DNA from 3 places in the Dietzia psychralcaliphila genome. Region 1 is predicted to be linked to each of the others. Evidence: predicted binding sites of a transcription regulator. Region 1 holds the regulator's gene; each other region holds the start of a gene.
What was found. The regulator LexA, encoded in region 1, represses DNA repair genes until DNA is damaged. The targets are predictions, from matches to a motif close to CGAACANNTGTTCG.
Positions count from the first base shown of each region.

Region 2: A6048_RS05610 (CoA transferase subunit A) is a predicted target of LexA. The motif match lies at 1,314-1,327, and genes of this name have one in related genera.
Region 3: A6048_RS13690 (HNH endonuclease signature motif containing protein) is a predicted target of LexA. The motif match lies at 1,495-1,508, and genes of this name have one in related genera.

Region 1 covers NZ_CP015453.1:1,983,819-1,987,066, reverse strand. The annotation lists gene hflX (GTPase HflX) at 1-1,385, shown strand, start outside; gene lexA (transcriptional repressor LexA) at 1,425-2,093, opposite strand; gene A6048_RS09075 (hypothetical protein) at 2,323-2,685, shown strand; gene nrdR (transcriptional regulator NrdR) at 2,800-3,248, shown strand, end outside.
Region 2 covers NZ_CP015453.1:1,244,279-1,247,526, forward strand. The annotation lists gene A6048_RS05600 (IclR family transcriptional regulator) at 1-448, opposite strand, end outside; gene pcaD (3-oxoadipate enol-lactonase) at 445-1,227, opposite strand; gene A6048_RS05610 (CoA transferase subunit A) at 1,357-2,130, shown strand; gene A6048_RS05615 (3-oxoacid CoA-transferase subunit B) at 2,127-2,756, shown strand; partial or broken gene A6048_RS05620 (malate dehydrogenase) at 2,887-3,248, shown strand, end outside.
Region 3 covers NZ_CP015453.1:2,967,218-2,970,465, forward strand. The annotation lists gene A6048_RS13680 (amidohydrolase family protein) at 1-264, opposite strand, end outside; gene A6048_RS18300 (helix-turn-helix domain-containing protein) at 447-1,064, shown strand; gene A6048_RS13690 (HNH endonuclease signature motif containing protein) at 1,513-3,150, shown strand; gene A6048_RS13695 (NAD(P)-binding domain-containing protein) at 3,174-3,248, opposite strand, start outside.

The sequences.
Region 1 (3,248 bases):
TCCAGCTCGAGGAGCGCTCCTCGCTGCGCCGCGTCGCCGGATTGTCGACCGAGCTCCAGGACGTCAACGACGCCGAGTACCGCCAACTCCGGCTGGAGCGGGTCGTCCTCGTAGGGGTCTGGACCGAGGGATCCGCAGCACAGGCAGAGGCCGCGATGGCCGAATTGGCCCAGCTCGCCGAGACGGCCGGCTCGGAGGTGTGCGATGCGCTGATCCAGCGCCGCGACAAGCCCGACGCCGCCACCTACATCGGCTCGGGCAAGGCCAAGACGCTGAAGGACGTGATCGACGCGACCGGCGCCGACACGGTGATTTGTGACGGTGAGCTCACTCCCGGTCAGCTGATCGCCCTGGAGAAGGTCGTCAACGTCAAGGTCATCGACCGCACCGCGTTGATCCTCGACATCTTCGCCCAACACGCGACCAGCCGTGAGGGCAAGGCCCAGGTCTCCCTGGCGCAGATGGAGTACATGTTGCCGCGCCTACGCGGCTGGGGCGAGGCACTCTCCAGGCAGGCGGGTGGCCGGGCGGGCAGCAACGGGGGCGTCGGTCTCCGCGGTCCCGGTGAGACGAAGATCGAGACGGATCGCCGCCGTATCCGGGAGCGCACGGCCAGGCTGCGTCGGGAGATCAAGGGCATGAAGCAGGCCCGGGACACCAAGCGGCACCGCCGGCGCGCCACCCCGGTGCCCTCGATCGCTATCGCCGGGTACACGAACGCCGGCAAGTCCAGTCTGCTCAACCGCCTCACCGGTGCCGGCGTTCTGGTCCAGAACGCGCTGTTCGCCACCCTCGACCCCACCACCCGGCGGGCCGAGCTCCCGGACGGGCGCACCGTGGTCTTCACCGACACCGTCGGGTTCGTCCGACACCTCCCGACGCAGCTCGTCGAGGCCTTCCGTTCGACGCTGGAGGAGGTCGTCGATTCCGAGCTGCTCCTGCACGTGGTGGACGGGTCGGACGCCTTCCCGCTGCGCCAGATCGAGGCCGTCCGCACCGTCATCAACGATGTCGTCGAGGAACAGAACGCTGAGAGTCCGCGCGAGCTCGTGGTGATCAACAAGATCGATGTGGCGGACCCCGTCGTGCTGACCGAACTACATCACGCCCTCCCGGACGCGGTCTTCGTCTCGGCGGCGACGGGAGAAGGCTTCGACGAGCTCCTCGAACGGATCATGCGGGTTGTCGCCTCCGGGGACACGCAGGTGACGCTCGAGATCCCCTTCACCCGGGGTGACGTGGTCTCCCGTGTGCACGCAGAGGGCGCAGTGGTGGACGAGCAACACACGCAGGACGGCACCCGGATCGTGGTCCGGCTGCCCTCCTCCGTGGCCGGAGAGCTAGGGGAGTACCGCACCGGCAGTTCGCACGACGGTGTCGCCTGACCCTGTCACGAGGTCAGACGACACCGACTCCGCGCGGGGTCAGAGCTTGCGGAAGACGGTGACGACCTTCCCCAGGATCGTCGCGTGCTCCCCGGGAATCGGACTGAACGACGGGTTGTGGGGCAGGAGCCACACCCCGCTCGCGTCCCTGCGGAAGGTCTTGACGGTTGCCTCCCCGTCGATCATCGCCGCCACGATGTCTCCGTTGTCCGCCACGTTCTGCCGACGTACCACCACGTAGTCGCCGTCACAGATGGCGGCGTCGATCATCGACTCACCGACCACTCGGAGCATGAACAGGTCGCCGGAACCCACCAGATCCGACGGGAGTGGGAAGACCTCCTCCACCGCCTGCTCGGCCAGGATCGGCCCGCCGGCCGCGATGCGGCCCAGTACGGGAACGTATACCGGCTCGACCGCCCCACTGGGCCGCGGCTCCTCCTGAGCAGGTGCGCGCCGTCCCCGGGACCGCTGCCCCGGGACGCCGTGGACGTCGACAGCCCGCGGCTTGTGAGGATCCCGGGTCAGGAAGCCCTTCTTCTCCAGTGTCCGCAACTGGTGTGCGACAGAGGAGGTCGACTGCAGACCGACGGCGTCACCGATCTCGCGGATGCTCGGGGGGTAGCCCCGGTCCTTGACCGTGTCGTGGATATGCAACAGAACGCTCTTCTGACGAGGCGTCAGGGCCTCGAAGTCGGGCTTGGGCATGTGTGGGTCCCTTCGGCGAATGGGTGTTCGACGTCTCTATCTGTGTACACCCTACTTCCCGCGGACCGTCCGCGCCACACAGGTGTTCGAAGAAATATCCTCTGGAATGTCGACTCTGTCGGACCCGCGTGATACAACTCTAGTCAGGTTCGAGTTCGAACAGATGTGCACACAAATGCACACGGGCGTGCGAACGAACTTCGCACACCATATCGAGTTGGGAGTTTTCATGTCCGTTCTGGAGATGCAGTCACAGGCGCGTCCGTCGATGCACTGGACGGAGGTCTGCGCGACCGACCACGACCGGCCCGCCGCGTCCGGGCTGCGGTCCCGCCGCGACACGCACATCCGTCACACCACGCGGACCCTCGACCGTGGACGTCAGCTGTCCACACGATCGGTGGCACCCGGTCGTCGGGTGCTCGTCCGACCCGCGTCGGCGGACCAGGTCAGAGCCTGCGGCGGCGAAGTGCGGACGAATGCGCCGGTGGTCGACGACGTCCCCACGTGGGCTCTGTTGGTCTGCGGAATCGTGTTCGGGGTCCTGATGCTGCTGGCGCTGGCACTCCTGGGCGGGCCCGCCTACGCGTGACCTATGGCATCGCCTTCTAGAATGATCCCGGGACGGCGACCCGTCGCCCCCGTACCGCTGTCGGCTACTGCCGGCGGACACGTGCGGAGCCGGTCGACGAATGGCGAAGCTGGAATGTACTGCCCCATATGTCACCACGAGGACTCCCGGGTGATCGACTCGCGGTCGGTCGACGAAGGGCAGGCGATCAGACGTCGACGCGAGTGCCCTGAATGCGGACACCGGTTCACGACCCTCGAGACTCCGTTGTTGACCGTGCTCAAGCGCAGCGGCGTCACCGAGAGCTTCAGCCGCGACAAGGTGGTTCGCGGCGTCAGACGCGCGTGCCAGGGTCGGGCGGTGGAGGAAGACGCTCTCCGGCGTCTGGCACAACAGGTCGAGGACGCCGTCAGGGCGGGCGGGGCGTCAGAGGTTCCCGCGCACGAAATCGGTCTCGCGATCCTGGGCCCGCTCCAGGATCTCGACGAGGTCGCCTACCTGCGCTTCGCGTCCGTCTACAAGCAATTCAGTTCGGCCGCGGATTTCGAGAGCGAGATCATCGCCCTCCGTGAGCGGCACGCCAC
Region 2 (3,248 bases), 740 kb from region 1:
AGACGATGTCGTGACCGTCGAGGACGGCGATCGACGACGACTCGTCGAGCTGGGCGCTGAGCCGTTCGAGGTGCGGTTGGGCCAGATCGGTCAGTGGCATGGCCGAGAGGTAGCTGTAGCCGAGGTCGAGCACGCGGGGGGTGAGCCAGAACGCCGACCCGGCGGTGTCCACGTAGCCGAGCTCGACCAGTGTGTGGAGGAACCGACGCGCGGTCGCGCGGGTGAGCCCGGTGGTCCGGGCGACCTCACTGAGGGTCTGTCGGGGGTGGTCGGCGTCGAACGCGGTGATGACGGCGAGGCCGCGCGCGAGGGACTGGACGAAGTCCGGGGACGCCGGTCGTTCGGGTGTGGACCCTGCCCCTGACTCGGACCCGAAACCGGACCCGGAGCTGAGCCCGAGCCCAGACCGGGTCTCGTCGTCGGCGTGCTCGCGGTCCTCCGCGCTCACGCGGGCCCGGCCGAGGTCAGGTGCGCGCGCAGGACCTCGGAGACGCGCTCGGGCATCTCCACGGTGGGAACGTGGGCTGCGGGCGACAGGGTCACGAACTCGGCCCCCGGGATACCGTCCGCGAGCTCGCGGAGCACGTCGGGCGGCGTGGAGGGGTCCTCGTCTCCGGCCACCACGAGGGTGGGACAGGTGATCCGGCCGAGGTCGGCGCGTCCGTCCCACCCGGACAGGGCGTCGCAGGCCGCGGCATACCCCTCGTCGCTGGTCGCCAGGATCATCTCGCGGAGACCTGCCACCAGGGCGGGATCCTCCTCGGCGCGACCGGGGGTGATCCACCGCGCCACCACCGCGTCGGCGACGGCCCCGGTGCCGCCCTCGCGGACCGCGGTCGCGCGGTCGACCCATCCCGAGGGTTCGCCGAACTTCGCGGCCGTGCACAGCAGGGCCGTGGACCGGACCCGGGTGGGCTCGTGGACCGCGAGCCACTGGGCCACCGCACCTCCCAGGGAGAGCCCGACCACGTGGAAGCGGTCCACGCCGAGGGCGTCGAGCAGGGCGAGGACGTCGCCGCAGAGATCGGCGATCGTGCACGGCCCCGGAACCACGTCGGAGCCCCCGTGTCCACGGTGGTCGACGGCGATGACCGTGTGGTCCCGGGCCAGTTCGCGCACCTGGGCGTCCCACATCGACCGGTTCGATCCGAGTGATCCGAGGAGTACGACGGCAGGGGCATCCGCTAACTGCGGGCCGCTGACCTGGTGAGACAGGGTGGCGGGCATGGGGCGGTTCCTTTCCTGGGGGAGGCGGCCGGGTCCGGTCGGGCCCGGGTGACGTGCACCACGATACGCCGCAAGTGTACGCATAACGAACAGTTGTGCAAGAAGCGAACAGAGTCTACGGTGTGTGACATGACCAACAAGATCTTCTCGTCGGCCGCCGCAGCGGTCGCGGACATTCCGGACGGCGCCTCGCTCGCCGTCGGGGGGTTCGGTCTGGTCGGCATCCCCGCCGTCCTGATCGATGCACTCCTCGACCAGGGGGCCACCGACCTGAGCACCGTGAGCAACAACTGCGGTACGGACGGCTTCGGTCTCGGCACGCTCCTCGAGGCCCGACGCATCACCCGCACCACGGCCTCCTACGTGGGGGCCAACAAGGAGTTCGCCAGGCAGTACCTGAGCGGCGAGCTGGAGGTGGAGTTGACGCCGCAGGGCACGCTCGCCGAGCGGATGCGCTCCGGCGGAGCGGGCATCCCCGCCTTCTACACACCCGCCGGCGTCGGGACGATGGTCGCCGAGGGTGGACTCCCACTGCGCTACGACGGCGACGGGGGAGTGGCCGTGGCGTCCGACCCCAAGGAGGTGCGCGAGTTCGACGGAGTGCAGTACGTCCTCGAGCGCGCGATCGTCACCGATTTCGCCCTCGTCCACGCCCACCGTGCGGACACCGCGGGCAACCTCCAGTTCCGCGGCACCGCACGGAACTTCAACCCGGACGTCGCGATGGCCGGCCGCATCACCATCGTCCAGGCCGAGGAGATCGTCCCGGCGGGACGGATCGACCCGGCCGACGTCCACCTCCCCGGAATCTTCGTCCAGCGCCTCGTCGAGGTGGGACGTCAGGAGACCGGAGTCGAGATCGAGAAGCTGAGTAGCGGCAGGAACGGGGAGGACCGGTCATGAGCTGGACCCACGAGCAGATGGCGGCCCGGATCGCCGCGGACTTCGTCGACGGCCAGTACGTCAACCTGGGGATCGGGATGCCGACCCTCATCCCCGACGTCGTCCCCGGCGGTGTCGAGGTGACCCTGCACTCGGAGAACGGCATCCTCGGCGTGGGCCCGTACCCGACGCCCGAGCAGCTCGACCCGGAGATGATCAACGCCGGCAAGGAGACCATCACGGCAGCCGCCGGGGCGGCGTACTTCTCGTCGTCGGAGTCCTTCGCCATGATCCGGGGCGGAACGGTCGACGTGGCGGTGCTGGGCGCCATGCAGGTCTCACAGGCCGGGGACCTGTCCAACTGGATGATCCCGGGAGCGATGGTCAAGGGCATGGGCGGTGCCATGGACCTGGTCCACGGCGCCGGCCGGGTGATCGTGATGATGGACCACGTCACGCGCAAGGGGGACATCAAGCTCATGGCCGAGAACTCCCTGCCGTACACCGGCCGCCGGTGCGTTCAGCGCGTCGTCACCGACCTGTGTGTCCTCGACATCACCGCCGAGGGGTTCCGGCTCGTCGAACCGGCCCCGGACGTCACGATCGAGGAGATCCGCGCCAAGACGGGCGCCGAGGTCCACACCTAGCGGGACCGCACACCGCCGACTGGCCCCGGGGCGAACAACGGGTGTACGACGGTTCAGGCGATCAACCGGGGGTCGGTTTCTCACTACTGTGGGGACCGACCCCGTCGTCGCCTGAGGAAGGTCCCCACGCATGAGCACCTCCACCCCGGTCACCGTCACCGTCACCGGCGCCGCCGGAAAGATCGCCTACTCGTTGCTCTTCCGCCTGGCGTCCGGCCTGGTCTACGGCCCCGACACGCCGGTCCGCCTGCGGCTGCTCGACATCCCGTCCGCGGTCACCGCCGCCGAGGGCGTGGCGATGGAGATCGAGGACTGCGCCCTTCCCCTGGTCGACTCGATCGACATCACCGACGACGCGACCGCGGCGTTCGACGGCACCAACGCCGCGTTCCTCGTGGGGCCATGCCGCGGGGCAAGGGCATGGAGCGCTCCGACCTGTTGAGCGCGAACGGCGCCATCTTCCGCGACCAGGGGCGCTCGATCAACGCCGGC
Region 3 (3,248 bases), 980 kb from region 1:
CGCCGCGCCCGGTGCCCCGGTGATGTCGACTCCCGCGTCTCCAGCCTCCGTGACAGCCTCGGTGACGGCCTCGGTGACGGCGACGACCACTCCGCCCGAGATGTCCACGTCGACCACCCGACCGTCGAGTAGTCCCACCCCGGCGATGCGGTCGACATGCCTCAGGGCCGTGCCGTCGGGCCCCAGGGCCGTGTCGCCGGACTTCAGGGCCGTGTCGCCGGGCTCCGGTGCCCCGTCACCACGCTGGCGGGTGAGTATGTCCACTGACTGGGTTCTCCTGCTCTGCCGGACCGTCCCTGACCGGGTCGGGATGGTGCCCTTGCGCTTTCGACAAGGACGCGGGATATTGACCTCGTCAATACAGCTCAGTGTCACGGGTCGGTGTTTCGACCGGATTACCCCGCCGGATCTGGTCTGTAACCGCTCACGGACGATGGGAGACACCGGTGTCAGGGTTTCGCGACGACGGTCTCGCGCGCCTGGGTGCACGCATTCGGCATCACCGCCAGCAACTCGGGCTGACTCTCGTGGAGGTGGCCGGTCAGGCCGGGATCTCGCAGCCGTTCCTCAGCCAGATCGAGCGCGGCAAGGCGGCCCCGAGCATGTCCACGCTCGAGGGGCTCGCCCACGCGCTGGGAACCACCCAGGCACACCTACTGGAGGCGGTCGACTCCGTCGACACCACGTCCGGGGCACCAGACAAACCGGCGGGAGGCCCGGCTGCGGCAGCGGACGGACACGTGGACGTCCGTCGCGCGTCGGAGGGCGCGGTGCTCACCCGCGCGGAGGGCACCGTCGGCGGACACACCCGGTTACTGCCGGGCGGGCCGAACGACACTCAGTTCCTCGAGTTCGTCGAGACCAACCACGTACCCGGCCGGTTCTTTGAACATCCCGGCCGCGAGTGGATTTACGTCACCCGGGGCACGGTCCTGCTTGAGGTAGGCGACTCGCTCAGCCGCCTGGAGGCGGGAGACGTCGCGCGGTACGACGGCACGCTCCCCCACCGCTGGTATGTGCCCGAGGGCGGGCAGGCCTGCCTGATCGTCGCCCGGCCGGGCTGAGTCACTGCCCCGCTCCCCGCTGACCTGCGGTGCCCTGCAGGGCACCAGCAGGGCAGCCCAGGTCAGCTCAGGTCAGGCCGGGCCAGGCCAGGCCGGGCCAGGCCAGGCCAGGCCAGGCCAGGACCACCGGATCCGCGCACCCACACCGTGCCGCACTCCCGGAGGGACGTCGCGGCACGGTCGCGCGGAACGACGGCAGGCGCCGCACCACTGACACGCAACCGAGGCCGGACAGGCCCGCCTGATCGCGGCGCAGCCGAACACGTCCGTCTGATCGTGGCCCGGCCGGGCAGGTCCCCATGCCAGCAGAGGTGCTTTCCGGGTCGAATCACGGCCAGGCACCCGGCCGACCTGCGGCGCCCTGCAGAGGGTGCGCAGGGCACCGCAGATCAGGACCACGGGATCGGCGCACCCCCACCGTGTCGTAGTTCGAACATACGATCGACTCATGACCTCGACACAGCGCCCCATTTCTGACAACGTCGACGCACCCGAGGCACCCATCCCGCCGCCCGGATTCACCACGTCGTCGGGACCCGCCCTCCCCGTACTGGTTCCCGACGCGTTCGCCCGGTGGGACCCCGGCCAACAACGCGGCTACCTCGCCCAGCGAACGATCTACGCGGCCGAGGGACGCACGCTGGCCTATGCCTACGACTGTGTCCGTTCCGCCACAGATCGTTACGCCACAGATCGTTACGCCACAGATCGTTCCGCCACCGATCGTTTTGCCACCGAGCACGACCGCCATCGTGATCCGTGGGAAACCGCCGCCACCATGATCAGCGCCTCCATGGCACTCTCCCGCCCCGGCGCATCCCGGCTGGTGACCACCGCGGTCGAACTGACCGAACGTCTTCCACGTACGGCTGCCCTTCTGGCGACCGGGTGGATAGGCATCCTCGCCGCCCACACCATCGCCGAGGAGACAGCCCTGGTGGCTGATCACCTGATGCCTGAACTCGACCGGCAGATCAGCGACGGGCTGGCCCCCACTAGGCGTAGGACCCACCCACCCAGGCTCGGGCCGCTGCGCAAGATGCTCACCAAGACCATCGCGGCCTGCGATCCCGTCGGCGCCGACGCCCGTGCCCAGCAGGCGCGTCGCGACCAGGACGTGGAGCTGGTGCCCCTCCAGGACGACCGGGCCATCATCACCGCCACGCTCACCGCCGAGGACGCCCTGGAGATCGCCGACCGCATCGAGGCCTTCGCCCGCACCGCCTCACCGGACGACCCGCGCCCCCTGGGCCAACTCCGCGCAGCCGGGCTTCTCGCCCTGAGCCGCGGCTGGACCAGCCTGCCGGATCCGGACGGGGAACACCCCACCGACCCGGAGGCCCGGTCCTCCGCCCGCCGGGTGGTCATCCATGCCTATGACGACGGCACCCCGGACAACCGCGGCCTCACTCTCGCCGGGTACGGGCCGATCACCGGTCACACCGCGGAAGAACTGCAGCGAAGCGCCAGGCTGAGGATCGACTCGCTCTCCGAACTCGCCGACCCGGACACCACCGCAGCCCGGCGCCACGCCCCTTCGGAGGCGGTGTCTCGCTTCTGCCGGGGACGCGATGGGACGTGTGTGTTCCCCGGCTGCCAGACATCCGCGGAGAAGGCCGACCTCGACCACATCATCCCCTTCGACCATGATCACCCTGACCGGGGCGGGCACACGACGTGCGACGACCTCGGCAGTCTCTGTCGTTTCCACCATCGACTCAAGACCGACGGTGTGTGGGCCTACTACCGGGACACCGACGGTTCGTACGTATGGCTCCACGGTCCCAATCACCCGGACAGGGACCCCGGAACCCGCATCTGGACCTTTCCCAGTGGGCCGCTCGCCGGCCACGCGGCACCGCAACACCCCGAGGCGAGCAGTCGCCAGCGGGAGGCGGCCGAGGCTGGCGAGACCGGCAGCGGTTCAGCCGAGTCCCGGAGGCGACCCCACCTGCGTCACCGTCGCGAAGCAGAACGTCAGAAGCTTCGTGCGCAGGCGCGACTGCGGCGACAGACCGAGCGGACCGGACCGAGTGCCCCGCAGACATCGTCGTCTCCGGCGTCGGACGACGAGCCGCCGTTCTGATGAGATGCGCGCGACCGGCGACGTCAGAAGCGCGAACGCGTCGGGTACCACCCGTCGGAGCTGTTGTGTGGACCGATGGACCCGACCTCGATGTGCTC